4 regions of the Paenibacillus sp. IHB B 3084 genome follow, and region 1 is predicted to be linked to each of the others. Evidence: a T-box and tRNA genes for the amino acid it is inferred to sense, from the RefSeq annotation. Region 1 holds a T-box; the other regions hold tRNA genes.
What was found. The T-box of region 1 lies ahead of argS (arginine--tRNA ligase). A T-box ahead of a tRNA ligase gene usually reads a tRNA of that ligase, here a tRNA-Arg.
Positions count from the first base shown of each region.

Region 2: it encodes a tRNA-Arg, which carries the amino acid that the T-box ahead of argS (arginine--tRNA ligase) is inferred to sense. The anticodon was not compared.
Region 3: it encodes a tRNA-Arg, which carries the amino acid that the T-box ahead of argS (arginine--tRNA ligase) is inferred to sense. The anticodon was not compared.
Region 4: it encodes a tRNA-Arg, which carries the amino acid that the T-box ahead of argS (arginine--tRNA ligase) is inferred to sense. The anticodon was not compared.

Region 1 covers NZ_CP013203.1:213,259-220,589, forward strand. Annotated here, with positions in the region: gene ASL14_RS00950 (S-layer homology domain-containing protein) at 82-1,050, opposite strand; partial or broken gene argS (arginine--tRNA ligase) at 1,256-2,979, opposite strand; T-box leader at 3,040-3,294, opposite strand; gene ASL14_RS00965 (four-helix bundle copper-binding protein) at 3,373-3,702, opposite strand; gene ASL14_RS00970 (MogA/MoaB family molybdenum cofactor biosynthesis protein) at 3,966-4,481, shown strand; gene ASL14_RS00975 (nicotinate phosphoribosyltransferase) at 4,552-6,015, opposite strand; gene ASL14_RS00980 (cysteine hydrolase family protein) at 6,132-6,698, opposite strand; gene ASL14_RS00985 (NUDIX domain-containing protein) at 6,766-7,331, opposite strand, start outside.
Region 2 covers NZ_CP013203.1:4,004,608-4,011,938, reverse strand. Annotated here, with positions in the region: gene clpP (ATP-dependent Clp endopeptidase proteolytic subunit ClpP) at 1-562, opposite strand, end outside; gene tig (trigger factor) at 974-2,287, opposite strand; gene ASL14_RS18805 (hypothetical protein) at 2,430-3,341, opposite strand; tRNA gene ASL14_RS18800 (tRNA-Arg) at 3,600-3,673, shown strand; gene ASL14_RS18795 (exodeoxyribonuclease III) at 3,898-4,662, shown strand; gene glpK (glycerol kinase GlpK) at 4,730-6,223, opposite strand; gene ASL14_RS18785 (MIP/aquaporin family protein) at 6,255-7,076, opposite strand.
Region 3 covers NZ_CP013203.1:3,957,941-3,965,271, reverse strand. Annotated here, with positions in the region: gene ASL14_RS18605 (LacI family DNA-binding transcriptional regulator) at 1-897, opposite strand, end outside; gene ASL14_RS18600 (6-phospho-beta-glucosidase) at 1,087-2,430, shown strand; gene ASL14_RS18595 (LysM peptidoglycan-binding domain-containing protein) at 2,658-2,969, shown strand; tRNA gene ASL14_RS18590 (tRNA-Arg) at 3,214-3,287, opposite strand; gene ASL14_RS18585 (magnetosome magnetite crystal formation protein family) at 3,464-3,757, shown strand; gene ASL14_RS18580 (hypothetical protein) at 4,061-4,420, opposite strand; gene asnB (asparagine synthase (glutamine-hydrolyzing)) at 4,585-6,429, shown strand; gene ASL14_RS18570 (XTP/dITP diphosphatase) at 6,586-7,218, opposite strand; gene rph (ribonuclease PH) at 7,218-7,331, opposite strand, start outside.
Region 4 covers NZ_CP013203.1:2,382,159-2,389,489, reverse strand. Annotated here, with positions in the region: gene ASL14_RS11170 (PdaC/SigV domain-containing protein) at 114-1,223, shown strand; gene clpP (ATP-dependent Clp endopeptidase proteolytic subunit ClpP) at 1,355-1,951, opposite strand; tRNA gene ASL14_RS11160 (tRNA-Arg) at 2,160-2,234, opposite strand; gene ASL14_RS11155 (sugar-binding transcriptional regulator) at 2,470-3,507, shown strand; gene gap (type I glyceraldehyde-3-phosphate dehydrogenase) at 3,595-4,605, shown strand; gene ASL14_RS11145 (phosphoglycerate kinase) at 4,729-5,910, shown strand; gene tpiA (triose-phosphate isomerase) at 5,970-6,722, shown strand; gene gpmI (2,3-bisphosphoglycerate-independent phosphoglycerate mutase) at 6,724-7,331, shown strand, end outside.

The sequences.
Region 1 (7,331 bases):
AGCAAGTCTCCGGATAAATACAATGGAGGCTTGCTGTTTTACTTTTTTCTAAACACATGCTTCGTGTGTAGGCTACAACTATTATTGGGCTACCGAGGTGCCTGGTCCTGTAGGAGGAAAAACGGTTCCCTCTACTGCCTTTATCGTAACTTTGTACTTGCTGTCCACCAGGGTACTGGTGTGGGTATCCGTAATGACCTGGATATTCATTTCCCCCGGCTTTGGACTTGTCAACTTGTAGTAAATCACTGCATTGGCGTCATCTACATAGTCGATATGATCCACTTCAATACCGTAACCGGGATTGGGTGCCTGGAACCGGGTTAATGTTACCTTATTCTGTTGGTCATTCACCTTCTCTACACTCATACTAATACCATTTTGCTGGCCCGGATCTGAAGGCTCAGCCGGATTTTCTGGAGTAGATTCTATCGGTTTATGATTTTGCACAAATTCGGATGCATTATAGACCATCTCTGCTGCCTCCATTCGGGTTACCTTACGGTCCGGACTAAAGTTGCTCTTTTTATCTAATTTTGCAATTTTGGTCAACAGCAGGAACTGAACCCCTTCGCTTGAATCTTGGTCCAGCTTCTTACCATCCGCCACATTAATGTACATGCGGACTGTTGGATATTCTCCGGTTGCACTAACCGCTTTGTACAGTATATTCGCGAATTGTTCTCTTGTCATCTGAGTGCTTGGATCAATATCCGGTGACAAAGGAATTTGGTGTTGAGCCGCAATCCGGTAAGACTTGGCGTACCATGCCGAAGACGGAATATTTGCGAAGGAACCCGTCGTGAAATCCGGCATAACCTGAAGATCCATCGCATTAACGACCAAATGCACCCCTTGTGCATACGTAAGTGATTGATCAGGCGCAAACTTATCCTTGGTAATGCCCTGAATAATCCCTCTGTTCTGAAGCGAACTTACAATCTTCTCCTGCTCGGTTCCTTTTATATCACGAAAAGCAGAAGCTGACGTAGCCACTGCCAACGAACAGATCACGAGCAAAGCTGCTGTCACGCTTTTGTTTTTTTTCATGAGATGCACCTCCATATTTACTATATTTCTTCTATACTTATCGACGCAATACTATCAACAAATGTTTCAGATACTCAAAAATTGATTGTAAAAAAAGCTTACGATACTTACAGTTAGTGTAACCCGTTTAACTCTTTTCTGCTCACGTCCTAGGCTACATTCTAAGGATACTCACTTTGCGGGCATTTTTCCTCAGGCCATTTGGCTACATCCGATAGGGTGCTTTCAGACCAAGAATTTGCAGCGTATGTGCCAAAATATCAGCAGTTTGTTCAGCCAACTGAATGCGCCACGGCCCACCATCGACAATCCGTTCCTTGGCGTAAAAGCGGTTGAACGCCTGCGCCGTATCCAGCGCAAACCTCGCGATAACCGAAGGTTCCAGTTGCCGAGCCGCACGCACCAGTTGACCCTGATAACGAACCAGTTGCTTAAGCAGCGCCCAGCCTGCATCCCCCAGCATTTCATCTGATGTATACGTTGAATCAGGTGCATGACGTTCCCCGCGGGAACATCTATACTAGAACCAGCCAACGTACCAGTGCCAGCATGAGCTTTTTCCAAAAGACTGCGTATACGTGCATGTGTGTATTGTACATAAGGACCTGTCTCACCTTCAAAGGTTAACGCGTCTTCCAGTGAGAAATCTACTTCGTTCAGGCGGTTATTTTTTAAGTCGCCAAAAATGATCGCCCCGATGCCGACATCCTCGGCTATTTCCTGTTGATCCTGTAAATCGGGATTCTTCTGAGTGATGATAGATAGAGCGCGGGCTACCGCTTCATCCAGTACCTCTTCCAGCTTCACGACTTTGCCGCGTCTTGTGGACATTTTTTTACCTGCAAAACGCATCAGACCAAACGGCACGTGCTCACACTGCTCCGCCCACATCTCCCCTGCACGCTTTAGCACCTCAAACACTTGCCGGAAATGCAACTGCTGCTCTCCACCTACCACGTACAGCAACCGATCAGCTTTCATCACCTCATGACGATAGATCGCCGTAGCCAAATCCCGTGTCGGGTAGATGGTAGTCCCATCCTTTTTCAAGATCAGACAAGGCGGCAGTCCTTTATCCTCCAAACGCACCACAAGCGCACCTTCACTTTCTTCCAGCAAACCTTTCGTCCTTAATTGGGCAACAACTGCCTTCATTTTATCATTGTAAAAGCTCTCTCCCAGCACATGGTCGAATGTAATGTTCAGACGCTGATACATGCGATCAAATTCACGCAGGCTGACTTCAACAAAAAACTCCCATAGCCGCTGAGCCTCGGTATCTCCATGCTCCAGACGGCGGAACCATTCTCGACCTTCGTCCTCCAAAGACGGGTCATGCTCGACTTCCTCATGAAAACGCACGTACAGCTTCAGCGATTCCCCAATCGGATCCTGCTGTAGCTGCTCCTCATTTCCCCATCTTTTATAAGCCGCAATTTGCTTACCAAACTGTGTTCCCCAATCCCCCAGATGATTCACACTAACCGGAACAAACCCCGTTTCCCCGAGAATGCGGTACAGTGCAGCGCCGATGACAGTAGAGCGAAGATGACCGATACCAAACGGTTTGGCAATATTGGGTGAAGACATATCAATCACTACCCGCTGTCCGTGTCCGAGAACTGGCTTGAAAAATTCTGGTTTGTTTAATTCAGCCAGCATCAGTGGAATATGAACGGAACGCCCCAGTGTTATATTGACAAAGGCTCCTGATGCCGAAGCAGTCAGTCCTTCCTTACGGGTTATGGCCTCCGCCAGTTCCAACGCAATTTGCTGCGGAGCCTTCCTAAACTTTTTAGCCAGCAAAAAACAGGGAAACGCTACATCCCCCCATTCCGGTTGTGGCGGTACCTCCAATAAAGAGGAAATCTCCTTTTCCTCCAAGCCCGTATGGGCAGAAATAGCCTGAGTAGCGGTCGATAACAGCATGGTTTTCTCTCCTTTTTTTCATTAGAATCTAACAAAAAAAGCTCCCGCCTCTTGAATTATTCAAGAGACGAGAACTTTAATATCCCCGCGGTACCACTCTTCGTAAATCGGATTGTGCAATGAACTATGCATAATCGCCGATTTCACTCCAATGACAAATAACGGTGTCTGCCGGGCTGAACTACTAACGGAACTCCGTGTTGGAACAACCGTCTCCCGGGTGCGCTTCACGTTGGGCCTCATACCGGCTTCCACCTTTTCCGGCTCGCTGTAATGATATGGCTCCCCTGCTACTCTCCCGTTCCAAGACGTTAATTCCCATCATTATACAAACCTATCCTGTAGAAAGCAATGTTTTATTTTCTGTTCAGGCGCTGACTCGATTATATGTAATTACACAGCCACCATTTGGCGGCATGCCTGAACACAACGGCGGCAGGCTTCTGCACATTGCTTGCAATGCTCATGGGCGTGCTTACCGCATTCAGCAGCACATACTTCACAGGCTCTGGCACACAGCTCACAAATTTGCTCGGCAAATTCCGTTCCGCGTTCCAGCATTTGAGCGGCAAACCCGCATATTTCTGCACATTCCCGGCTCACTCGAATACACTCGCGCAGCATAGCCAAATCATATTCCTTCAAGCTCGCCACATAACTGACGTTGCAAGCGTTCATACATTCCAGGCAAGCATCCACGCATTGTTGGTATGAATGTTTCATAATACATTACCTCCCTGTTGTTGACCCTGCTGTATTATTACCCGCCGACAATTGAGATTAATCAACCGTTGTTCACGCTTTCATCAATGACCAAACAAAAAATCCTGACTTATGTAAGGAAGTGTACTATATTCCAACCCATCCGTGCAAGGGAATAAATCACACCGCTTCCTCGTGTCCACTATTGACTTGCATACCCGCGATCGTTCCTCTATTGTAAAAAAAGAGTATGTCTAACCATAGATTGAGGAGTGAGCATTGCAATGAATATATCTTCTGTAGAGGAGCATCGACTGGAGGCCCCGCAGCAGGTTAGCTGCATGGTTGTAACCGTCTCCGACACCCGTACCGTAGAGACAGATACCGGAGGACGCCTACTGATGGATTTGCTGGAAACGAACGGCTATCAGGTAGTCCGATATGTTATCGTCAAAGACGACTATGACGGCATCCGGCAGCTCGTATCCGAAGCCGCTGAACGCGATGACATTGAGGCCGTACTTTTGACAGGCGGCACCGGTATTTCCCCGCGTGATACCACATTTGAAGCCGTATCCTCTCTGCTGGATAAGGAACTGCCCGGATTCGGGGAAATCTTCCGTTATTTAAGCTTTGCTGAGGATATAGGTTCAGCAGCGATATTGAGTCGTGCTGTGGCTGGCACCGTGGGCCGGACAGCCGTATTTTCTATGCCAGGCTCGCGTGGAGCCGTCCGTTTGGCGATGGAGCGCATTATTATACCTGAGCTGCGGCATGTCATGAGGGAGATTTACAAATAACACACAGATTTCCCTCTCACGCTCTGAAACACAAAGAGGCACCCCATCATTTGCAGGGTGCCTCTTAAAACTATTCCTTTTCTTCCACTTCTGGCTGCATATAGCTGTCGATCAGCTTTTGTTTCAGCCCCCATACCTTTTCACTGAGATTTACACGGTAAATTTCCGGGTTCAGCTTCCGCAAATATTCCGGCCAGAACAGTTGCAGCTGGGAAGTATGGTATGCGCGAATTTCGTCCAGTCCGGGAAGCTCATACACTTTCTGCCCATTTACGAAAATAGGCTCCAGCATCGGAACTGCCTCGTAATTTTCCACAAACTTCTTCATATACGGATGCAGCGGGTTAAAGAGTTTCAGCCGCTTTCCATTGCGCGGACGATCTTCGTCCGGAAAAGAAATATAATCGGCGACAGCTCTCCCTTTCTTCTTATCTATAATACGATATACATCCTTCTTGCCCGGTGTGGAAACCTTTTCCGGGTTACCCGAAATTTTAATCGTCGGCAGCATTTCGCCTTCTACTTCCCGTTCGACCAGCTTGTACACCCCGCCCAATGAAGGTTGATCCGAAGCTGTAATGAGCTGTGTCCCCACACCCCATACATCGATACGCGCACCTTGGGCCTTTAAGTTGAAAATCGTATTTTCATCCAAATCATTGGAGGCTACAATTTGTACGTAATCCAAGCCTTCAGCATCCAGCATTTCCCGCGCCTGAATGGACAAATAGGCTAAGTCACCACTATCCAGGCGGATTGAATTCATACGTTTGCCCTGGCTCTCCAGCATCTTCGCTGTCCGAATCGCATGGGGAACGCCGCTCTCCAGCGTATCAAAGGTGTCCACCAACAGTGTGACCTGATCCGGTAAAACCTTCGCATACACGTCAAAAGCCTCCTGCTCACTCATAAAGGTCTGCACCCAGGAATGAGCATGTGTTCCCTTCGTCGGAATACCAAAGTGCTCACCTGCCAGCATATTAGATGTTGCGTCAAAACCCGCTACATAAGCTGCCCGTGCTCCCCAAATCGCCGCATCTGCTTCCTGCGCCCGCCGTGTACCAAATTCCAGCAGCGTATCGCCGCTTGCCACCTGCTTGATGCGCGACGCCTTCGTCGCAATCAGCGTCTGATAGTTCATAAAATTCAACAACGCTGTCTCGACCAATTGTGTTTCCATAATCGTTCCTTCGACGCGTACCAGAGGCTCATTCGGAAAAACAAGCGCTCCTTCTTTCATCGAATGAACGGTTCCGCCAAACCTAAACTGGCGCAATGCCTCCAGAAACATGGGATCATACTTCTCCTCTTGCTCTGAGAGGTAACGGATATCCTCTTCTGTAAAGCGCAGATTTGCAATATAATTCACAATGCGTTCCAGACCTGCGAACACCGCATATCCGTTGCCAAAAGGCAGCTTGCGAAAATATGCCTCAAACACAGCTTTGCGCTGGTGACTTCCGTTCACCCAGTGGGCGTACATCATATTAATTTGATATTTATCTGTATGTAATGCGAGGCTCGTTGACTGCATCGTAATCATCCTCTCTGACTGTCCCCGGTTTTGCAGCGGCGTACCGCCTTGTCCATCCGTCAGCAATATCCGACTCCATTCTGTTATCGGATAATGGTGCACAATCGTTAAGTTATTTACTTCTTCTGGCGTAAAATCGTATCCTCAGCCGACCATACGTCGGCTCCGAGACTGCCCTGAAAATGACCCAAAGCCCAATCATGTCCGGCCTGATTAAAGCTCGCCACAGCGTCCTTGTATACCGTAATCGCAAAACCTTTGTTATAAGCGTCTACAGCCGTATGCAGTACACATATATCCGTACACACACCGATCAAATGAACTTCCGTAATACCTCGTTCACGCAACCTGAGTTCCAGATCCGTGCCAGCGAAGGCGCTGTATCGTGTTTTATCCATCCAATAGATGGAATCACTCTGTGTAGCATAGAGGTTATGGAGCTTGCCATACAAATCTCGTCCCCCGGTTCCACGAATATTATGTGGAGGAAACAGCTTGCTTTCCGGGTGATAAACATCATTTTCCTCATGCAGGTCCACTGCCATTACGACAAAGTCCCCTTGATCCACATAGGCCTGCGTAATGGCTTCCATCCGTTCATCCAGCTCTATTGCCGGTTGTCCAACAGGCAGACTGCCGTCCACAAAATCATTCGTGTAATCAATAACAATCAATGCCTTCATCGTTCAGTCAGCTCCTTCATCCTCAAGTTGGGGAGTGTGCGTTCTTTACGTGACCTACTACAATACATTAGGTGTAGATAGACAACCGCGGCACCCTGTCACTAAAACGATAAAGCTGTGCAGGTCTCTGTGAATACTGATTGGAGCTGAGCGGTTTGCCGTTCTCGTCCCGTACCTCTTCCAATATTCCCTGTCTGCTGCGAGTCGACGTTATTTTGCGAATAAAGTTCGGCTCTTCGAAATCCGGTACGACACTTTGAATGACCTGATACAGCTCGCCCAATGTAAAATGCAGAGGCAAAAACTGCTTGGCTATCGTCGTCTGGAGCATTTGCAACTGAATCTTCCGGTAGGCATCCACAATAATGTCCCGGTGGTCAAACGCCAGCTCTAATTCCTCCAGCGCTTCACGGATCGTGAACAGCCCAACCTCGGAAGCATCATCCGCCGCTTGCCGCTGCTCCAGCATCCATTCCTCTACCAGTGCAAAAAACGCATGCGATATAATCCACCCCCGCGGATCACGCCCAGGTCCACTATACACACCTAGGTACTCCAGATGACCGCCGTCCACGCCGGTTTCCTCTAACAGCTCGCGCTTGGCAGCACCGTAAATGGATTCATCTTCCTGAC
Region 2 (7,331 bases), 1.7 Mb from region 1:
GGTCAATGATACCGTATGCTTTTGCCTCTTCCGCTTCCATGAAGAAATCCCGGTCAGTATCACGTTCGATTTTTTCGAGGGGCTGACCCGTACGCTCTACATAGATTTGATTCAGCTTGGCACGCGTTTTGAGAATCCAGTCCGCATGGATCAGCATATCGGAGGCTTGCCCCTGAATGCCACCCAACGGCTGATGGATCATGACTTCGCTGTTAGTAAGCGCATATCTCTTTCCTGGAGCACCTGCTGTGAGCAGCAAAGAGCCCATACTTGCAGCCATGCCTACACAGATCGTCGATACATCCGGCTTAATGAATTGCATTGTATCATATATACCCATGCCCGCAGTTACAGAACCGCCCGGCGAGTTAATGTACAAATTAATATCCTTCTCCGGATCTTCCGCAGAAAGGAACAATAGCTGTGCAATGACGAGATTGGCGACATCGTCATCAATTGGGCCACTCAGGAAAATGATGCGATCCTTAAGCAACCGCGAGTAAATATCGTAAGATCGTTCTCCTCGATTCGTTTGTTCCACAACCATAGGGACGAGACTCATCACGACCAACCTCTTTTCTTTATTAAAATGAACACCAGTATTCATCCACTTCCTTAAGTCCCATTAAAACGGAAGCAGTAAGCATGAAACGGGAACACCTTACAAAATATTTTAACATGTTCAGAGTCTCGTGTCATATTTCCATCCGCTCATATATGCAGTGCGGGCTGTTGTACAACGTACTTAGCCGAGACCTTCTCATATTTAACCATGTTTCGTATGTATGTGCAAATGTACAGCAGTGACTTATGTACAACAATAAAGCGCAACTCACAGCACTTTCCATAAACGACTAAAATATGGATTGCCCAAGGTAAAAATAAGGCACGTAACTTTCACTACGTGCCTTATCCCTATCTAATTGCTACGTTGCAGCCTGTTCGGCATACCTCGTATATTTTATCGTTTGAATTACTCGGCAGCTTCAGCTGGCGCTTCAACTTCTTTGCTGTTTTCCAACAACAAAGCGATCGTTTTGCGCAGTGAAATTTCTTCTTTCAGGTTTGCGAACGAGCCGTTACCTTCCAGAATACCGCGAATTTCTTCAACCGAACGTTTGTAAGCTTCAGCCATGTTTTTCAGCTCTTCATCAATTTCCGCTTCGGAAACTTCGATGTTTTCCGCTTTTGCCACTTGCTCCAGCACGAGGTTGTTGCGTACACGCTTCTCAGCATCCACTTTCATTTGCGCTTCCAGATCTTCCTGGCTTTGGCCGGAGAATCCGAGGAACATTTCAAGATTCATGCCTTGGCTGCGCAGACGGTTGTCGAAATCGCGAACCATATTTTGCACTTCACTTTTGATCATGGCTTCAGGAATGTCGATTGTTGCGTTATCAGCAACTTTCTCAACTACCGCACCCTCACGGGCAGCTTTAGCTTCGTTTTCCTTACGCTCCAGCAGTTGCTTTTTCAAGTCTTCCTTGAATTCAACCAGTGTATCAAATTCGCTTACGTCTTTAGCAAATTCATCATCCAGCTCAGGAAGAACTTTGCGTTTCAGTTCATGAACCTTCACTTTGAAGACTGCTTGTTTGCCAGCGAGATCAGCCGAATGATAGTTCTCAGGGAACGTTACTTCAACGTCCTTGGAATCGCCTGTGTGCAAACCGATCACTTGCTCTTCAAAGCCAGGAATGAACGTATTGGAGCCCAGCTCCAGAGAATACTTCTCAGCTTGTCCGCCTTCGAATGGAACGCCATCCACAGAACCGTCAAAGTCGATAATAGCCGTATCGCCGGATTGTGCAGCATCTTCATCAACGACAACCAGCTCGGCATGACGTTGTTGCAAACGCTCCAGCTCTTGAGCCAGCTCTTCGTCAGTTACTTCGAGTTTGCTTACAGGCACTTCTACACCTTTGTACTCACCCAAAGTCACTTCAGGCTTAACAGTAACCTTGGCTTTGAATTTGAAAGATTCGCCTTTAGCGAATTGATCAATTTCAACGTCAGGGCTGTCTACCGGGAAAATATCCGTTTTTTCTACAGCTTGGCTGTAGGCTTCTGGCAGCAGGAAGTCAATTGCATCCTGATACAAGCTTTCAATACCATAACGCTTTTCAAAAATAGGACGTGGTACTTTACCTTTACGGAATCCTGGTACACTTACTTGTTTAGCCACTTTATTAAAAGCTTTGTCGAGTGCAGCGGCTACACGATCCGCGTCAACCTCAACTTCAAGAACCCCAAGGTTCTTCTCTATTTTCTCCCAAGTTGCTTTCATTTTATGCTTTCCCCTCCAACAAAATCTTCACTTAGTTTTCATACGATCAACGCACACAAAATAACCACTATAGTATATCTAACATTACTATCTTTTTCAAGGGCAGCCCTTTGAATGCTTCACAAGTAACCGTTTCCGGCCGTTATGGAGTGTTCATTCCCGCCGCTACGAATAGACGCATCGACCGGTATACCTGCTCAAAACGGAAGCGCAACGCATCGGTAATGCCGTATATAGCACGGGTTTCTTCCTCATCCTTGTTGCCGCTCAGACTCTCCGATACCGTCTGATGGAGTGCTGCCGCCCAAATATCCGGCATCCCGTCCTCCTCCACCAGCATTGACCTGTAATCTTTCGTACCGTACACCGCCATCACAAACTGCGACCATAGCTCCTGCGCAAAATAGAACAGCGTAGGCTCATGCACTTCAGTCTGATCGGCCACCCGCTCCAGAATACGCATAATCGGTTCAGGAAATTCATCCGGCCGCAACGGAATAGACTCAATCTCGATTTCTGCCTTCTCATCTCCCCGGCTGATTTCGATCGTCCCTTCCATTCCGCGTCGTCGTAGTGTCTGCAAAACACGGAATTGAAGCAGAGGGTGGATTTCCCGTTCCTTAATCCAGTTAAGCAGCGCATCGTCGATTTCCGGCAGATCCAGATAAGACAGTTGTTCCAGCGCTAAAATCGTCTGTTCCGACAACGGTTCATCCATAGCCATACGTAGCAACTTGTTGCCGTAGCCTGCATCCTGCTCCTGCTTGAAGCGCGCATTTCGGCGGGCCAGCTCTGCTTCACTGACCTCATCTTCTTCCGTAGCGTCCGTTTCCGCCCCTCTGTCGGCATATTGTGGAAACGCGGCTTCCAGCCATTGTAAAAGGGCATCCCACTCTTCGTATTGCTTCTGTTCCTGACCCTGACATTGCATCAAAAAACGCAGCATCGCCATCGCCTCTCCGTAACGTTCGTTTTCAAGCATTACAGTGAGTTGAATTTGATAGTAATCCAGTGTCTTCGGAAACAAAACAATATTATTTTCTTTTGTCGTCACCTTGGAGTCCTTTATTCAAGGCACCCCCTCTCCACCGCAAGCTAAAGTATTTGTAGATTATATGAGAAACAGCGGCCGAAGTCCAACCTCTCGTCTTCCACATATTCACCTGTATTCTAACATACCCTTTTATGAGGCAAAAAAAACGATAGCTACCTTGATTTTTATGCTAAAGAAAGCCTGAATTCCGGATATATGCGAAATAAAGCTTGAATCTTTTTTATCCATGTGATATATTAATATTCGCTTGAATTTTATGTCCCAGTAGCTCAGCTGGATAGAGCAACGGCCTTCTAAGCCGTCGGTCGGGGGTTCGAATCCCTCCTGGGACGTTATCGTGAGAAGCTTCCGTAAGGGAGCTTTTTTTCGTTTCACAGCCCCCGCACAAAAAAATATATTCTATTCTAATGTAGAAAAGTTCGTATCCACTTCAAAAAAACGCTGAGAATGCTATCATCTAATGTTAAATATTTTCCGACGAGCATGGAACTGACGAAGTGCCACAGAAATAAAGCAGTATGCTTACATATTTGGTACGGCAAGGGAGAATTAATAAATGAAAATCATATCTTGGAATGTCAATGGTTTAAGAGCTTGTGTGACCAAAGGATTTTATACCTATGTAAAAGAAACAGATGCCGATATATTTTGCGTGCAGGAAACCAAGCTTCAAGAGGGACAAATTGTCATGGAGAACATGGAGGAATACACGCAGTATTGGAATTATGCCGAAAAAAAAGGATATTCTGGCACTGCTATTTTCACCAAAATCAAACCGCTTTCCGTACATTATGGCCTGGAGGAAAATGAAGAGCCGGAAGGTAGAATCATTACTCTGGAATTTGAGAAGTTCTATCTGGTCAATGTGTACACTCCGAATACCAAACGGGATTTGTCCAGACTGCCTTACAGACTGGAATGGGAAGACCGATTCCGCAGCTATCTGCAACAGCTGGATACGTTGAAGCCTGTCATTGTTTGCGGCGATTTGAACGTGGCTCATCAGGAAATTGACCTGAAAAATGCGAAAGCCAACCACGGAAATGCCGGATTTACGCCTGAGGAACGTGACAGAATGTCGCAGTTGCTGAGCGCTGGATTTATAGATACTTTTAGACACTTTTATCCCGACCGAACGGATGTTTATTCCTGGTGGTCCTACATGCCGAAGGTGAGAGAACGGAATATCGGCTGGCGAATCGACTACTTTCTCGTCTCGGACAGACTTCGCCCGTTGTTGTCAGATGCGAAGATTGATTGCCATATTACAGGCAGCGATCACTGTCCCGTTATATTAGAATTGCAGGATATTTCAGCATAATTCCTCTTTAAAACTATGACAAAGGCCGCTCTGCAAAGAGCAGCCTTCTTTTTCACGGTTACAACACTCATTTGTAGGCCATCGTCGCATTCACGGCCTTTTTCCAGCCCTCATACAAACTGCTGCGCGTTTCTTCATCCATAGCGGGGCCAAAAGACCGCTCCACCTTCACACGCTTGCGCAGCTCATCCATGCTCTTCCAATATCCAATCGCCAAACCTGCCAGACATGCGGCTCCGAGTGCCGTCGTCTCATGGATCACAGGCCGTTCTACTGTGGCATCGAGAATATCGCTCTGGAATTGCATCAGAAAATTGTTCAGCACGGCTCCTCCATCCACCCGCAACGTCTTCACGGCAATGCCGGAGTCAATTTCCATCGCTGCAAGCACGTCCTTCGTCTGGTAAGCAAGTGCCTCCAGTGTTGCGCGGATAAAATGCTCCTTCGTGGTGCCACGTGTCAGGCCAAACATCGCTCCACGCACCTCACTATCCCAGTATGGACTGCCCAGGCCGACAAAAGCTGGTACCAGATACACCCCTTCCGAAGAGGGAACGCGGGCTGCATAGGCTTCACTGTCTTTGGCTTCACGGAACATGCGCAGACCGTCACGAAGCCACTGAATCGCCGAACCCGCTACAAAGACACTCCCCTCCAGCGCATATTGCACCTTGCCTTCCTCCAGCCCCCAAGCGATGGTCGTAATAAGTCCATGCTTGGACTCCACCGGTTGATCGCCCGTGTTCATCAGCATGAAGCAACCTGTGCCGTAAGTATTCTTGATCATCCCTTTTTCGTAACAAGCCTGACCAAATAGAGCCGCCTGCTGGTCACCCGCTGCGCCTGCAATCGGTATATTTTGACCAAAAAAATGATAATCCACCGTATGAGCATATACCTCGGAAGAAGGCCGTACCTCAGGCAGCATGTTTTTTGGCACACCGAGAATGTCCAGCAGTTCTTCGTCCCACTTTAGCTCATAAATGTTATACATCAGTGTTCTGGCTGCGTTGGAATAGTCGGTCACATGCGCCTTGCCGCCGGATAGCTTCCAGATCAGCCACGAATCAATCGTACCGAACAGCAAGTCGCCTCGCTCTGCCTTTTCCCGCGCACCTTCTACATGATCCAGTATCCACTTCACTTTTGTGCCTGAGAAATACGGGTCAATCAACAGCCCTGTTTTACTGTGGAATAGCTCCTGATGCCCTTGCTGCTTCAGTTCTTCGCAGATCTCGGAGGTTTGGCGCGACTGCCATACAAGTACGTTATACACAGGAAGTCCTGTATTTTTGTCCCACACGGCTACCGATTCACGCTGATTGGTAATGCCGATAGCGGCAATTTGGTTCGCTTTTACACCGGATTCGGATAGACAGGATGCAATGACCCCAAGAATGGAACTCCAGATTTCATTCGCATTCTGTTCTACCCAGCCGGGATGAGGAAAGTATTGCGGAAACTCCCGCTGAGCCGAGTACACCACATCCCCTTTACTGTTAAACAAAATCGCTCTTGAGCTTGTCGTTCCCTGATCCAGTGACAAAATATATTTTTCCATCGTTGATCTCTCCCCCTGTAATCCGCTCATTTTATGCTGTTATTTTATTAGCTTTATCACTTTTATAAGTACGGCTGAAACGAAAGGTAATCATAAGTACCACTACAATCATACCCAACACAATCCAGAAAGCTGGAGTCATATTCCCTTTAAATACGGTCTGGTAAAACAACCCTCCGAAAGAGCCCCCCAGCAACGGACCTACAATTGGCACCCAGGCATATTTCCAGTTAGATGTGCCTTTACCGGGAATCGGAAGCAACCAGTGCACAAGACGCGGGCCCAAATCTCTAGCCGGATTAATAGCATAACCTGTCGTCCCGCCCAAGGACAAGCCGATACTGACAACCAGAAAACCCACAATAAGTGGTTTCAGTCCCTCAGTAAAGGAGTTGGCACCGAATGACTGCAAAGCAAGAACAAAGATGAAAGTACCTATCATTTCACTAAGCACGTTGGCGAACGGATGATCCATAGCCGGTCCTGTAGCAAATACACTGAGTTTGGTTGCTGTGTCCTCCGTCTCTTTCCAGTGGGGTAAATAATGCAGAACCACGATCACGGCACCCGCCATGGCCCCAAGAAGCTGAGCTGTAATATAGCCCGGAACATCCCTCCACGGAAAAGCTCCCTGAAATGCAAGCGCCAGCGTCACCGCCGGATTCAAATGTGCTCCGCTGATCTGGCCAACCGCATATACCGCAACGGCGACCGCGAGCCCCCATCCGAATCCGATCACAATCCAGCCAGAGCCGTGGGCAAATGATTTTTTCAGGGACACCCCTGCGCACACTCCGCCACCTAGAGCAATAAGGATCATTGTCCCTACGAATTCGGCTGCGTATGGCGACATACAACCTACCTCCTCAATAGATCAACCGATTTTTAATCGCTTTCACCGCGCACAAAAAAAGAAAAGCCATCACAAACCGCCCCCTGTGCTCTTGCATGGGATGTCTGCGTGGCTCTCTTGTCTCCGTCACGATTATTAACTTAAATTTGATATTATATAAGCTTGTAAGCGATGTCAACTGCGGATTTGCGTCTTTTTATGTACTAAAATAATCGTTGACCGTGTCAGATTTCCCGATTTATGATGTAAAAAATA
Region 3 (7,331 bases), 1.8 Mb from region 1:
GCGAATCATAATGAACGCGTTCTCAGCTTGTTTATCAATCGGGTAATGAATCGTTGTTAAATCCAGCAAATGCGAAATTTCTGTGTTATCAAATCCGACCACCGCAAATTGATCCGGCACAGAAACGTCGAGCCTGCGTGCTTCGGTCAGCAGCCCTGCTGCCAAATAATCTGTAGAACAAGCGAAGGCATCCGGTTTGTCCGTTTGTTCTATCCACCAATGGGCGATATTTTCACCGGCTTCAATGGTATTCAAATTATAAAAGTGCGGGAATACCTCAGCGTCCAAATCATATTTTTCACAAAAATCACGGTAAGCCCGAATGCGTTCCTTCGTATTAAGCCCCCGCATATTGCCATACACATTTACAATTCTCCGGTATCCTCTGGCATACAAATGCTCCAGCGCCAGCGTATAGCCCTGATACTGATCCATAAATACAGAAGGAATTGCCTCTATGCTCACACGCTGCCATGTCACAATCGGACCATATTTGGTATAATGCTCGATCACACTCCACTCATTGACGCGAATCATACAAACCAAGGCATCCAACTGCTTTCTTCGCAACATTTCCAGTGCTTCAAGCTCCCGCTCCTTATCCCCATTCGTAATAAAAAGCGCTATATTAAAGCCATGCTCCTGAGCATACATCGTAAAACCACGCACAAATAAATTCAATGAATCATTAAAAGAAATTGAAATAATTCCTATGAGCTTTGTCATGCCCGTTTTTAAAGAAATCGCATTCAAATTAGGAACGTAATCCAGTCGGTCTATGACCTCCTGTACACGCTGTCTTGTCGGTTCACTCACATACGGATGGTTATTAATGACACGGGACACCGTTGCCGAGGATACACCCGCAAGCTTTGCAATTTCATGAATATTCGCCATAGTCCTCACCTCGTTCTTTCTATTTTAGCATGTTCGTGTTTAGCATGTTCGTGGTGCCCGACCCTATAATTGTCACCTTCCCAAAATAAGTTTTTTAAAAGCGCTTGACCTGTAATGCATTACAGAGATTACAGTGAAATAGAAGCTTAAGAAAGCGGTTTAAAAAAATGTACTCAGGAGGCAACAATCATGAAAAAAGGCTTAAAGATTGCAACTATCGGCGGCGGCTCCAGCTATACTCCGGAATTAGTGGAAGGCTTCATCAAACGTTATGCAGAGCTTCCCATTCGGGAATTGTGGCTGGTAGACATTGAGGCAGGACGCGAAAAGCTGGAGATCGTGGGAGCCATGGCTAAACGGATGGTGAAGGCAGCAGGCATTGATTGTGAAGTGCATTTGACGCTGGATCGCCGGGAAGCCTTGGTTGATGCCGATTTTGTAACGACTCAATTTCGGGTAGGCTTGCTTGAAGCCCGGATTAAAGATGAAAGTATTCCGTTAAAACACGGTATGATCGGTCAGGAAACCAACGGTGCCGGAGGAATGTTCAAAGCCTTCCGCACCATTCCTGTCATCCTGAGCATTGTTGAAGATATGAAAGAACTATGTCCGAATGCGTGGCTTATCAATTTCACCAACCCTGCGGGTATGGTCACCGAAGCCGTACTTCGTTATGGTCAGTGGGACAAAGTGATTGGATTATGTAATGTTCCAATCGGCGCGATCAAGAGTGCATCGGCTGTACTGGACAAACCGGAAGAAGAGCTGTTCTTTAAATTTGCAGGAATTAACCATCTGCACTGGCACAAGGTATACGACAAGACAGGCACCGAACTAACAGAGCAAGTAATCGAAGGACTGTACTCGCCTGGCGCAAAACCGGAGAAAGTCGTTGAAAATATTAAGAACATGCGCTTCCTGTATGATCAAGTGCGTCATTTGAAAATGCTGCCTTGTCCATACCATCGTTATTACTATATGACCGATAACATGCTGAAGGAAGAACTAGAGGAAGCCAAAAATGAAGGAACTCGGGGTCAAGTCGTCAAACGTCTGGAAGAAAGCCTGTTTGAACTGTATAAAGATCCGAATCTGGATTACAAACCGGAGGAACTATCCAAACGCGGCGGTGCGCATTACAGCGATGCAGCCTGTGAAATTATTAATTCCATCTATAACAACAAAGGCACCCTGATGGTGGTTAGTACACGTAACAATGGTGCAATTGATGATGTTCCTTATGACAGCGCGATTGAAATTACCAGTGTGATTCGCGCACATGGTGCAGAACCCGTAAACTTTGGCAAATTCTCGCCTGCACAGCGCGGTTTACTGCAAGTGATGAAGGCGATGGAAGAGTTGACGATTGAAGCGGCAGTAACGGGTGACTACGCAACAGCTCTGCAAGCCTTCACCCTGAATCCGCTCGTACCAAGCGGTGACATCGCCCAAACGGTGCTGGATGAATTGCTAGAAGCGCATAAAGAGCATTTGCCACAATTTTTTGCGCATAAGGCGAAAGCAACAGTATAAAACAAAAGTGAAGCTTTTTTTCTACCATTTTAGTGGTATATCACGTTCTAAGTTCGAAGTTTTTGAATCCTGCAAGCAAAAAAGAGGCCGCGTCGGACGTCCGACGGAGGCCTCTTAGTGTTTTATTCTTCTCCCTCAGCATATTAATTTTTTAACTTATTGTGACATTTCCCCCTTGGCAAACATACATTGATTTTGTTAAAAACATTTTCGAGGAGGAAGCAACTATGAGTCACACAGTTCGACCCGGCGAGTCCCTGTATTTGATTGCCCAAATGTATCATGTCGATTGGAGGGACATTGCCAATGCTAACGGGATTATGTCGCCTTACAACATTTACCCGGGCCAAGTTTTGATCATTCCGGGAGGAGGATCACCTAAGGGGGGAACATGTCATCATCATGTTGTACAAAAGGGAGAGTCACTCCATATAATTGCTACGTATTACGGCACGACATGGCAAACGCTTGCGGCGATGAATCATATCAAAAATCCTGATCTCATTAACCCAGGCCTATTATTGAAGATTCCTTGTTAATGATCATTTCTTAAATAACTGCATCACAGTATGTGAAAAAAAATAACACCAGCATATAAGTGGCTGCACTAGTACAGATGATCTTCTGCTTCTAGGCAGCCCTTATTGCTTCCCTATTTCTGCCTTCACAAACGCCCCTTTTAGCGTTCAATAGCATAGTTGGTATACTTTTACACTCTTGTAGCTGTTCTCATCCCACTGGAACACAAAAAGCTTCCTAACATGTAGGAAGCTTTTTGCTGTACGTCCCAGGAGGGATTCGAACCCCCGACCGACGGCTTAGAAGGCCGTTGCTCTATCCAGCTGAGCTACTGGGACAAAATGGTATTCGTTGGAACCTTATGTATTCAGCGCATTGATTATTATATCATATTTTTGCTAACTGTCAAAAGCATTTTTTTATCGTACAAGTAAACAGGCTGCAAAAGGAATCATTTGGACGCTGACGGGGTATTATGTACAAAAGGCCATGCTACGAAGGAGGTATAAAATCCGTGAGAGGTCTACTGTCATCACTTTGTTATTTCAGTATTTTTTTCGCCCCTTTTCTGTTGCCTGTCATTGTGTGGATTGCAGTACGGGACGAGTATGTTCAGGGACATGCAAAAAAGGCTATTTTATCGCACATTTTCCCTATTATCGCGGCGATTCCGCTATTGTATTTTATTGCAACGGCGAATCATGCAGGTTCTGTAATCGGGTTTGTGCTGCTATTCGCTGTGGTCTATCTCGGGGTATTTGTCTACAACATCTACAAAGGTATCATGACGCTCCGTGAAGCCGCATAAATCTGAAGAAGAAGCCTCCTTTTATTCCGCGAGTTAAGCGGGAAACGGAGGCTTCTTTAAAAATTTTCAATATACAAATTTATTTATTTATTTATTACCAAAGCGTTTAGGACTTCTCCGTACCTCGTGTCTTACGTTTTTCTCCAGCATTTCTTCCGCGAACTCATTGTTATGAATATAACTGCTGCCTTTATTTTTTTATACTTCGCTTTGCTGTCTATGATTTCCCCCTCCTTTCACGCTGATTCGGCGATGGCGCCGGAGCCCAAATCAACAGAAGCCGAGGAATAGCACACCATATCCTCATGCCCCGAACTCCTTGGCAAACTCTGTACTGAGCTGCCCATAGGAGAGCAATTCCCTTTTAAACTTTTCTCGTTCTTCCCCAGCCGTAATGTGTGTGGAGTCGGTAAAAGCCTTGTCCGTCACTTCCTCAAACGCGGAATGCAGATTATTATCGTACCAATCCAGCGCCAAATCGGCGTCATTACGAATGATGCGTACCACGTCATAGCCTTCCTGACGATCCTGCTGATTGGTGGCGGTGATGTAGACCAGCAGTTCCGGGTCATCTGCCGCACCGGGTCGCACCTCTACCTCAGCGCAGCGCACTCCGTCAAGTTCGGTGAAGCGGCGTATTTTAGCATCCTTGATGTAGTACATTTGCCTTCCTCCTTCCTTGCGAATACACGGGTTGCCCCATTTGTAGTTTTCGGAACGGACAGACATTTTATGCTCCTTTTCGGCATATATACTGATGAACTGGGGATTTAGTTTTTGTTTCATCCCAACACTGGATGAACACGACAAAGAGAGGATGAACAGACATGTGCGGAATTACTGGTTTCATACAGTGGAACGGAGACCTAATGCATCAATCGGAGCTGCTGCTCAATATGACGCAAACGCTCTCCGATCGCGGACCGGATGCTGCAGGCACCTGGATATCCAACCCGTGTGCCTTCGGACACAGAAGACTGAGCGTCATGGACCCGGAAAACGGCGCTCAACCCATGATCCGGCAGCTTGAGGATATCACTTATACGATTGTATATAACGGGGAAATATATAACGCGCCTGAGCTGAAAAAAGAGCTGCAACAGCGAGGGCATTTTTTCCGGACACAATGCGACACAGAGGTATTGCTCGAAGCCTACATTGAGTGGGGCCCGGATTGTGTGGATCGGCTGAACGGCATTTTTGCCTTTGCGGTCTGGGACAGTGAGCGAGAGCAGGTGTTTCTGGCACGCGATCGGCTGGGAGTGAAGCCGTTATTTTACAGCCAAACCGGAGATGTATTCGTATTTGGCTCGGAGCCCAAAGCGCTGCTTCAGCACCCTGCGGTAGAAGCCGCAGTCGACGCCGAGGGCTTGGCTGAAATTTTTATTATTGGTCCTGCACGCACCCCCGGACACGGCGTCTATTCGTCCATGAAGGAGTTACGCCCCGGACATACGCTAACGTACAGCCGCGACGGTGTGCGCATTCAAGCCTACTGGAAGCTGGAAAGCTTTGCGCATGAGGATAACACCGAAGAAACAGCACTCAAGGTACGCGAGCTGTTGCTGGATACGGTGGAGCGGCAACTGATTTCAGACGTTCCGGTATGCACTTTGCTGTCGGGCGGTCTGGATTCAAGCGCACTGTCAGCGCTGGCTGTCGATTATTACAAGCGTACCGGACAGGGACAAGTTCATACGTATTCGGTCGATTATGTGGATAACGACAAGCATTTTAAAGCCCATGCGTTCCAGCCCGGCGCCGATGCTCCCTGGATTCAGCGGATGGTCGATGAGTTAGGCACGAACCATCACTGGATCCAATTCGATACGCCCGAGGTCGTAGCAGCGCTGAACAACTCCACGCTAACGCGGGATTTGCCCGGTATGGCGGATGTGGATTCGTCGCTGTATCTCTTTTGCCGGGAGATTAAAAAAGGAGCCACTGTCGCCATTTCCGGTGAAGCGGCGGATGAAGTGTTTGGCGGATATCCGTGGTTCCATCGTGAAGAAATGCTCAATTCGGATACGTTCCCGTGGGCAGTCGCTCCCGACATGAGAGCAAGTCTGCTGTCTCCCGAGGTGCGGGACTGGATCAAGCCCTTGGAGTATTTGAACGACCGATACTCGGAAGCGGTAGGAGAAGTGCCGAAGCTGCCGGGGGAAACAGGTAAAGCTGCGCAAATGCGCGTCATGTCCTATCTGAACATCACCCGCTTTATGCCTACTCTGCTGGACCGTAAGGATCGGATGAGTATGGGGGCCGGACTGGAAGTGCGGGTGCCGTATTGCGACCATCGACTGGTGCAGTATGTATGGAACATCCCGTGGAGTATTAAAATGACGGGCGGACGTGAAAAAGGTATTTTGCGCAAGGCGCTGGAGGGTGTACTGCCGGATGATGTGCTGTATCGCAAAAAAAGCCCGTATCCCAAAACGCATAACCCTTCCTATCTTGCTGCTGTGAAAAAACAGGCGCTGGATCTATTGGATGATTCCTCCTCCCCACTGCTGAAGCTGATTGATGCCCAAAAAGTGCGGGATATCGCGGCCTCACCGGAGGCATCTACCAACCTGCCCTGGTTCGGTCAACTGATGTCAGGACCTCAATTGTTCGCGTATTTGGCTCAAGTGGATAACTGGCTGCGCACTTACAAGGTAGCGATTCGGTAAGGATTAGCCAATAGCTAAGTAGCAGGCTTCGAGGCAAAGAACGGCGATTGGTTCGTTGTGTACGAAACAATGTGAATGTCAAAAAGGCTATCCGCAGCTCATGGCTGGCGGATAGCCTTTTGATCGTTATGTGTCTGGCCTGTTACTTATATCAAACTATGCCTGCGGATTCCCCAGCTTGTTCGCCAAGTCCCGCAATGCTACACCACGATGGCTGATGGCTTGCTTTTGTTCCAGCGTCAGCTCGGCCATCGTCTTTTCAAACTCCGGCAAATAAAACAACGGGTCATAGCCGAATCCCCCGCTGCCTGCGGTTTCCGTTGTAATCCAGCCCTCCACCGAGCCGGTCGATTCCAAGGCCTCCCCTGTCTGCGGATTATACAGAATCAAGGTACAGACGAATTGAGCCGGGCTTAGCAAAGGCTGTCCGGTATCATCACCAAGCTGCTTCGATTCCAGAACGTCGAGCAGCTTGATATTGTTTTCGTGATCGCTGGCGCCTTCCCCAGCATAACGGGCCGAGTATACGCCCGGCGCTCCGTCCAGCAAATCCACGCACAGGCCGGAATCATCAGCCAGCACAGGCAATCCGAGCACATCTCCGACCGCTTTGGCCTTTTTCAGCGCATTCTCGGCAAAGGTTTTACCATCCTCAACGACATCAGGAATATCGGGGTAGTCGTACATGCTTTTGACTTCCTTGCCAAACGGAGCAAAGGCATGTGCGAACTCCCGCACCTTCCCTTTATTCTTCGTAGCGACAATAACAACCGGACCCTCCAATAGCATCAGGCCCCAGCCCCCGCACGTCCTGCTCCGATCTTGTCTGCAATCGGTCCGAGCACCTCTTTTTGACGCTCGATCATTTGCAGAATTCCTTGTTCACCCAGGCTGAGCAGTTG
Region 4 (7,331 bases), 2.2 Mb from region 1:
ACAGATTGAAATCGGAGAGTGTACAGATTGTAAACAACGAACATTGGGGTATAGATATAATAAGTAAAGTAATCAATACACAGTACACATCTACAACAGGAGGAATACTTCATATGAACAAGCATACAAAAAAATGGGGCTCCGCACTGCTGGCAGCGGGAATTTTAGTAGGAGTCGCAGTTGTTCCTGTTTCCTATATCGAGGCAGCTTCATCCAAACAACAGACTACAGCACAGCAACCAGGTGTTTCTATCCAATGGAATGGTAAAGCGTTGGCCACCAAAGGGATTCGGGTGAACGGAAGCACATTGATTCCCGTAGCAGCATTGCGGGACAGCCTAGGGATTCCGGTGAGTTATGATGCCAAAACAGCGACTTATACCGTAGGTAGTGGGTACAACAAGCTTTTCGTCATGTCCTCTTCCTCGTATACCTATGTCAATGTTAACGGAATCAGCACGCGTAGTATGATCGCCAAACAGATCGCCGGGAAGCTGTACATTCCTATGAGTCTGCTGAAAGACTATCTGGGTATCGATGCTCAGTGGAATGCAGCTCAGAAAACAGTAACATTGAGTAAAAGCAAGCTAAATCCGATCACGATTACGTCCCAATCTCTTCCGGCTTCGAGTGATGCAAAGGTTTCCTACAAGGTTAAGTACCCGCAAATCAGCGGTGGCCAGCTAAACCCTGAAGCTCAGCAGGCCATTAATAGTGTGCTCAAAAAGCAAGCGGAGGGAGTACTGGCAGCAGGCAAAAAGCAAGTAGCAGAGGGTGAACCTACAGTAGAAAGACCGTATACTTTCAGTAATGATTTTGCTATTGCCCATAACCAACAAGGGATTTTGAGCATCATTATGGAGGATTACTCCGATACGGCTGGTGCTCATGGTATGACGGCCCGTAAAGGATATACGTTCTCACTCGCTGATGGGAAATTGCTGCAATTGTCTGACGTGCTGAAGGCCAATCCTAATTACAAACAGTTTCTTAATAGCGACCTGAAGAAAAAAATTAATGGTCCAATGGTGAATGAAGGCGGCTTTGGTGGCTTCAAGGATATTGCGGCTAATCCAAATTTTTATGTAACGAATAGCGGTGTGACGATTGTGTTTGACTTGTATGAGTATGGGCCTTATGCGTATGGTATTCCTGAGTTCACTTATTCGTTTGGTCAATTGTTGCCTCAAGGCAGCAAGCCTTTTGCTGGACAGAATGAGTAGTACAGATGAATCATTTGGATTATTTATACCCAAAAGAACAGTAAACCCAAAAAAAGCTGCCTACCGGAAACAATTATCCGGTAGGCAGCTTTTTTGGTTTACCAGCTATTCAGAGACAATAATTCGTTCTCTTATACACCTTCTGGAGAGGAGCTAGTTAGCACTTTATCAATAATACCGTATTCCTTGGCATCATCTGCGGACATGAAATAGTCACGGTCGGTGTCTTTTTCAATGCGCTCCAGTGGTTGGCCTGTGCGATCTGCGAGAATGCGGTTCAATTTGTCGCGCATTTTCAGAATGCGGCGGGCGCGGATTTCAATATCCGTTGCTTGACCTTGCGCGCCACCCAGCGGTTGGTGAATCATAATCTCGCTGTTTGGCAAAGCAAAACGTTTGCCCTTGGCACCTGCGTTCAGCAAGAACGCACCCATGGAAGCCGCCATACCTACACAAATCGTAGACACGTCAGGTTTAATATATTGCATCGTATCGAAAATGGCCATACCGGCTGTGATCGAACCGCCAGGGCTGTTAACATACAAGTGAATGTCTTTTTCAGGATCTTCGGCAGCCAAAAACAGCATTTGCGCAATAATAGAGTTGGCTACAACGTCATTGACGTCCGAGCCCAACAAAATAATGCGATCCTTCAACAGTCTGGAATAAATGTCATAGGCGCGTTCGCCGCGGTTACTTTGTTCTACTACCATAGGAACATAGCTCACGTCAAAAAACCTCCCTTTAATATCGTTAATGGATTTGGTGGACATGCCGATTACACGTCCCTATTTATAAACTGTTACCGTATTAACCACATGATAAACAATTTCAAACAAAAAGTCAAAGAAAGTCAAACTAATGGTCAAAAAAAAGAGCCCTCTGCGCTCTAGTTGGTTAAAATAGTATATAGAAGCATTTAAACATTCATAAAAATGGCGCGCCCGCGAGGAATCGAACCTCGATCTCAGGCTCCGGAGGCCTACGTCATATCCGTTGGACCACGGGCGCACAGCTAATTGGAAACAAAGATGATTATATGATATACGGCATTGAATTGCAAGCTTTTATTACGTGCGCATATTCACATAAAAAGTTGAGAAATATAGGTTCAGATAGACTTGCATGTAGAGCAAATATTGGTTAAGATATACGTGGGACTTAAAAAGTTAACCCGGGACGTTTTAAGACCAGTTAGTGATATAGCATTAGAGACAGAACTTAGAAGTGTGCGGGAGTGGAAAGCATGCGAAAGATATTAGAAATACAGAAGCAGCTTCTGCCCGACCTCATGGATGTTTTGAAAAAAAGGTACACAATCCTGCATCAGATTATGCTGTCCGATGTTATTGGACGCAGAACGCTGGCGGCTTCACTAAACATGACCGAGCGCGTGTTGCGCGCCGAAACCGATCTTCTTAAAGCCCAAGGGCTGATTGAGATTGAGAGTGTGGGCATGAAGGTGAGCAAAGCAGGACTGGATCTGCTGGAACAGCTGGAGCCGATTGCGAACAACTTGTTCGGCCTGTCCCAATTGGAGGATCAGATTCGCCAAGCCTATGGTTTGAGGAAGGTGGTTGTCGTTCCGGGGGATTCGGATGCTTCTCCTTTAACGAAGCAGGAGCTGGGCCGTGCTGGGGCAAAAGCGCTGCTGGGCGTTATGGACGACGAGGATGTGGTCGCCGTAACAGGTGGCACGACGATTGCCGACGTGGCGGACCAACTGACACTACCTGCTAATGGCCCACTTAAGGGCGGATGGTTCGTACCGGCACGTGGGGGTTTGGGAGAAAGCATGGAAATGCAGGCGAACACAATTGCTTCCACAATGGCTCGTAAGGTCGGCTCACAATACCGTCTGCTCCATGTACCGGATTTGCTCAGCAATCATGCTTACAACTCCCTGCTTGAAGATACGAATATTCAGGATATTTTGAGCCTGATTCGAGAGAGTCGGATCATCATTCACGGGATAGGCAACGCTATAGCGATGGCACGCAGACGCAAGCTTGACCCCGAAACCTTTGCCCAGATCAGCAGTGAGGGCGCGGTTGCCGAATCGTTTGGCTATTATTTTAACGAAGACGGCGTCGTTGTTCACAAAATGCTGACGCTTGGACTCCGTTTGGAGGATATCAGGCGTACCGAGACGGTTCTAGGCGTAGCTGGAGGTAAGAGCAAGGCGGCCGCTATTCATGCAGTGCTGCGTTTCGGGCAGGAAGATATTCTTGTCACCGACGAAGGCGCTGCTGCTGAAATTGTAAGCCATTATTTGAATGGTTAATACGGATTTATGAATTGTGTTGTCTTGACGGGCTTTCGGGTCTGTCTTGAATATATAAACTAAACGAACTTTGGGAGGAACTCACTCATGACAGTTAAAGTTGGTATTAACGGTTTCGGACGTATTGGACGCCTTGCTTTCCGCCGGATTCAAAACGTGGAAGGTATTGAAGTAGTAGCAATTAATGACTTGACAGATTCCAAAATGCTGGCACATCTGTTGAAATATGATACAACACAAGGTACTTTCCAAGGAGAAGTAGAAGTACACGATGGCTTCTTCAAAGTAAACGGTAAAGAAGTTAAAGTTTTGGCTAACCGCAACCCTGAAGAACTGCCTTGGGGAGACCTGGGCGTAGATATCGTTCTGGAATGCACAGGTTTCTTCACAACTAAAGAAGCTGCTGAGAAACATTTGAAAGGCGGCGCTAAAAAAGTTGTTATCTCCGCTCCAGCTACTGGCGACATGAAAACTGTCGTTTACAACGTAAACCATGAAATTCTGGACGGTACTGAAACTGTAATCTCCGGTGCTTCTTGCACAACGAACTGCCTGGCTCCTATGGCTAAAACACTGCAAGACAAATTTGGTATCGTTGAAGGCCTGATGACTACAATTCATGCTTACACTGGCGACCAAAACACTTTGGATGCTCCACATGCTAAAGGTGACTTCCGTCGTGCTCGCGCAGCAGCTGAAAACATCATTCCTAACACAACTGGTGCTGCTAAAGCCATCGGTCTGGTAATTCCTGAACTGAAGGGTAAACTGGATGGCGCGGCTCAACGTGTACCAGTAGCAACTGGTTCCCTGACTGAACTGGTAACTGTTCTGGAGAAAAACGTAACTGTTGAAGAAATCAACGCTGCGATGAAAGAAGCTTCCGATGCTGAAACTTACGGCTACACTGAAGATCAAATCGTTTCTTCCGACATCAAAGGTATCACTTTCGGTTCTTTGTTTGACGCAACTCAAACTAAAGTCCTGACTGTTGGCGACAAACAACTGGTGAAAACTGTAGCTTGGTACGACAACGAAATGTCCTACACAGCACAATTGATCCGTACGTTGGAATACTTCGCTAAATTGGCTAAGTAAGAACAGTCTTATCGCGCAACATCATAGAGCGGAAACAGCAGTTATTGTTTCCGCTCTTTATATATCAAAATGTGCCTTAAATTCCTGTTTCGTAAAATTAAAAGGGTGCGGAGGAATATGGAGATGAACAAAAAGAGCGTACGTGATATAGAACTGAATGGAAAACGGGTGTTTGTTCGTGTAGATTTTAACGTTCCGGTTGAGGACGGTAAAATTACGGATGACAAGCGTATTCGTGAAACCTTGCCAACGATTAACTACCTGATTGAAAAAGGTGCAAAAGTTATTTTGGCGAGTCACTTTGGACGTCCAAAAGGTCAGGTTGTTGAATCCATGCGTCTGACTCCTGCTGGCGTGCGTTTGTCTGAACTGCTCAAAAAGCCTGTTGTTAAAGTGGACGAAGCAGTTGGTGAGGCTGTTAAAGCGAAAGTGGCTGAACTGCAAAACGGCGACGTGCTGTTACTTGAAAATGTACGTTTCTATTCAGGAGAAGAGAAAAATGATCCTGAATTGGCGAAGCAATTTGCTGAGCTGGCTGACATTTTCGTGAATGACGCATTTGGTGCAGCGCACCGTGCTCATGCTTCCACAGAAGGTATCGCGCATCTTCTTCCGGCTGTTTCCGGCTTGTTGATGGAGAAAGAATTATCTGTAATCGGTAAAGCTCTTTCAAACCCAGATCGTCCTTTTACAGCCATTATCGGCGGTTCCAAAGTAAAAGACAAAATCGACGTGATTGACAATCTGCTGAACATTGCAGATAACGTAATCATTGGCGGCGGTTTGGCTTATACATTTTTTAAAGCTCAAGGTCATGAAGTGGGTCAATCCCTACTGGATGAATCTAAACTGGACGTAGCTCTTGGATTTATCGAAAAAGCGAAGAAACTCGGCAAAAACTTCTACCTTCCGGTAGATATCGTTATTTCTGACGATTTCAGCGCTACAGCGAACACGAACATTGTGGACATCGACGGTATTCCTGCAGATTGGGAAGGCGTGGATATCGGACCGAAAACACGTAAAATCTATGCAGATGTTATCAAAAACTCCAAATTGGTTGTTTGGAATGGACCAATGGGTGTATTTGAAATGGAGCCTTTCGCTGGCGGTACGCGTGAAGTAGCGGAAGCTTGCGCAACAACAGAAGCATACACCATCATTGGTGGCGGTGATTCTGCGGCAGCGGCTGAGAAGTTCCATCTGGCTGACAAAATGGATCATATCTCTACTGGCGGCGGCGCATCCCTTGAATTTATGGAAGGCAAAGCACTTCCGGGTGTTGTTGCACTCAACGATAAGTAATCAAACGTACTGCGTATAATAAATGCTTTAGGGCACCTAATAGTTAGGAGTTGAAACCATTGAGAACACCGATTATCGCGGGTAACTGGAAGATGTTTAAAACCGTACCAGAAGCTAAAACTTTCATCGAAGAGATCAAAGGCAAAGCAGAGGTTGCAGGAGTGGAAAGCGTGATTTGCGCACCATTTACGAATCTTCCTGCTCTGGTTGAAGCAGTAAAAGGTACATCTATCAAAATCGGCGCACAAAACCTGCACTTTGCAGAAGACGGCGCATTTACAGGTGAAATCAGCGGCGGGATGCTGAAAGATCTGGGCGTAGACTACGTTGTGATCGGACACTCCGAGCGTCGTGAATATTTTAACGAAACAGACGAAACGGTGAACAAAAAGGTTCATGCGGCATTCCGCCACGGCCTGACTCCGATCGTATGTGTAGGCGAAAAGCTGGAAGACCGTGAAGCGGGTCAAACCAAAGAGGTTGTAAAAGTGCAAACTGTAGCAGCTTTTGCTGGTTTGGCTAAAGATCAGGCTGCACAAGTGGTTGTTGCTTATGAGCCAATCTGGGCAATCGGAACAGGTAAATCCTCCACTTCGCAGGATGCGAATGAAGTAATTTCCTACATCCGCAGTCTTCTGAACGAACTGTACGATGAAAATACAGCAAATGCTGTACGGATTCAGTACGGTGGCAGCGTGAAACCTGAAAATGTGGCTGAATATCTGGGCCAAAGCGACATCGACGGCGCACTTGTAGGTGGCGCTAGTCTTCAACCAGCGTCTTACATCGCGCTTGTTGAGGGGGCGAAGTAAGATGACAGTACCAAAACCGGTAGCCTTAATTATTATGGATGGATTCGGACTGCGCGAAACTGTGGAAGGCAATGCGGTTGCACAGGCGAACAAGCCGAACTACGACCAATACTTAAGACAATACCCTCATTCAACGCTTACAGCGTCTGGTGAAGCGGTGGGTCTGCCGGAAGGGCAAATGGGTAACTCCGAAGTAGGTCACCTGAACATCGGCGCTGGCCGGATTGTATATCAGAGTTTGACCCGCATTTCGAAGTCCATTCGCGAAGGCGAGTTCTTCCAGAATGAAACTTTGCTTAAAGCAGTACAGCATGCCAAGAAGAACAACACGAAGCTTCATCTGTACGGACTTTTGTCCGATGGTGGCGTGCATAGCCATATTAGCCATCTGTTTGCTATGCTCGATTTGGCGAAAAAAGAAGGTTTAACAGAAGTATACATTCATGCATTTATGGATGGACGCGATGTTATGTCTGACAGCGGCGTGGACTTCATGCAGCAGCTGATCGCCAAAATTCAGGAAGTGGGTATTGGTAAAATCGCGACTGTACAAGGACGCTATTATGCCATGGACCGCGACAAACGTTGGGAGCGTGTAGAGAAATCTTA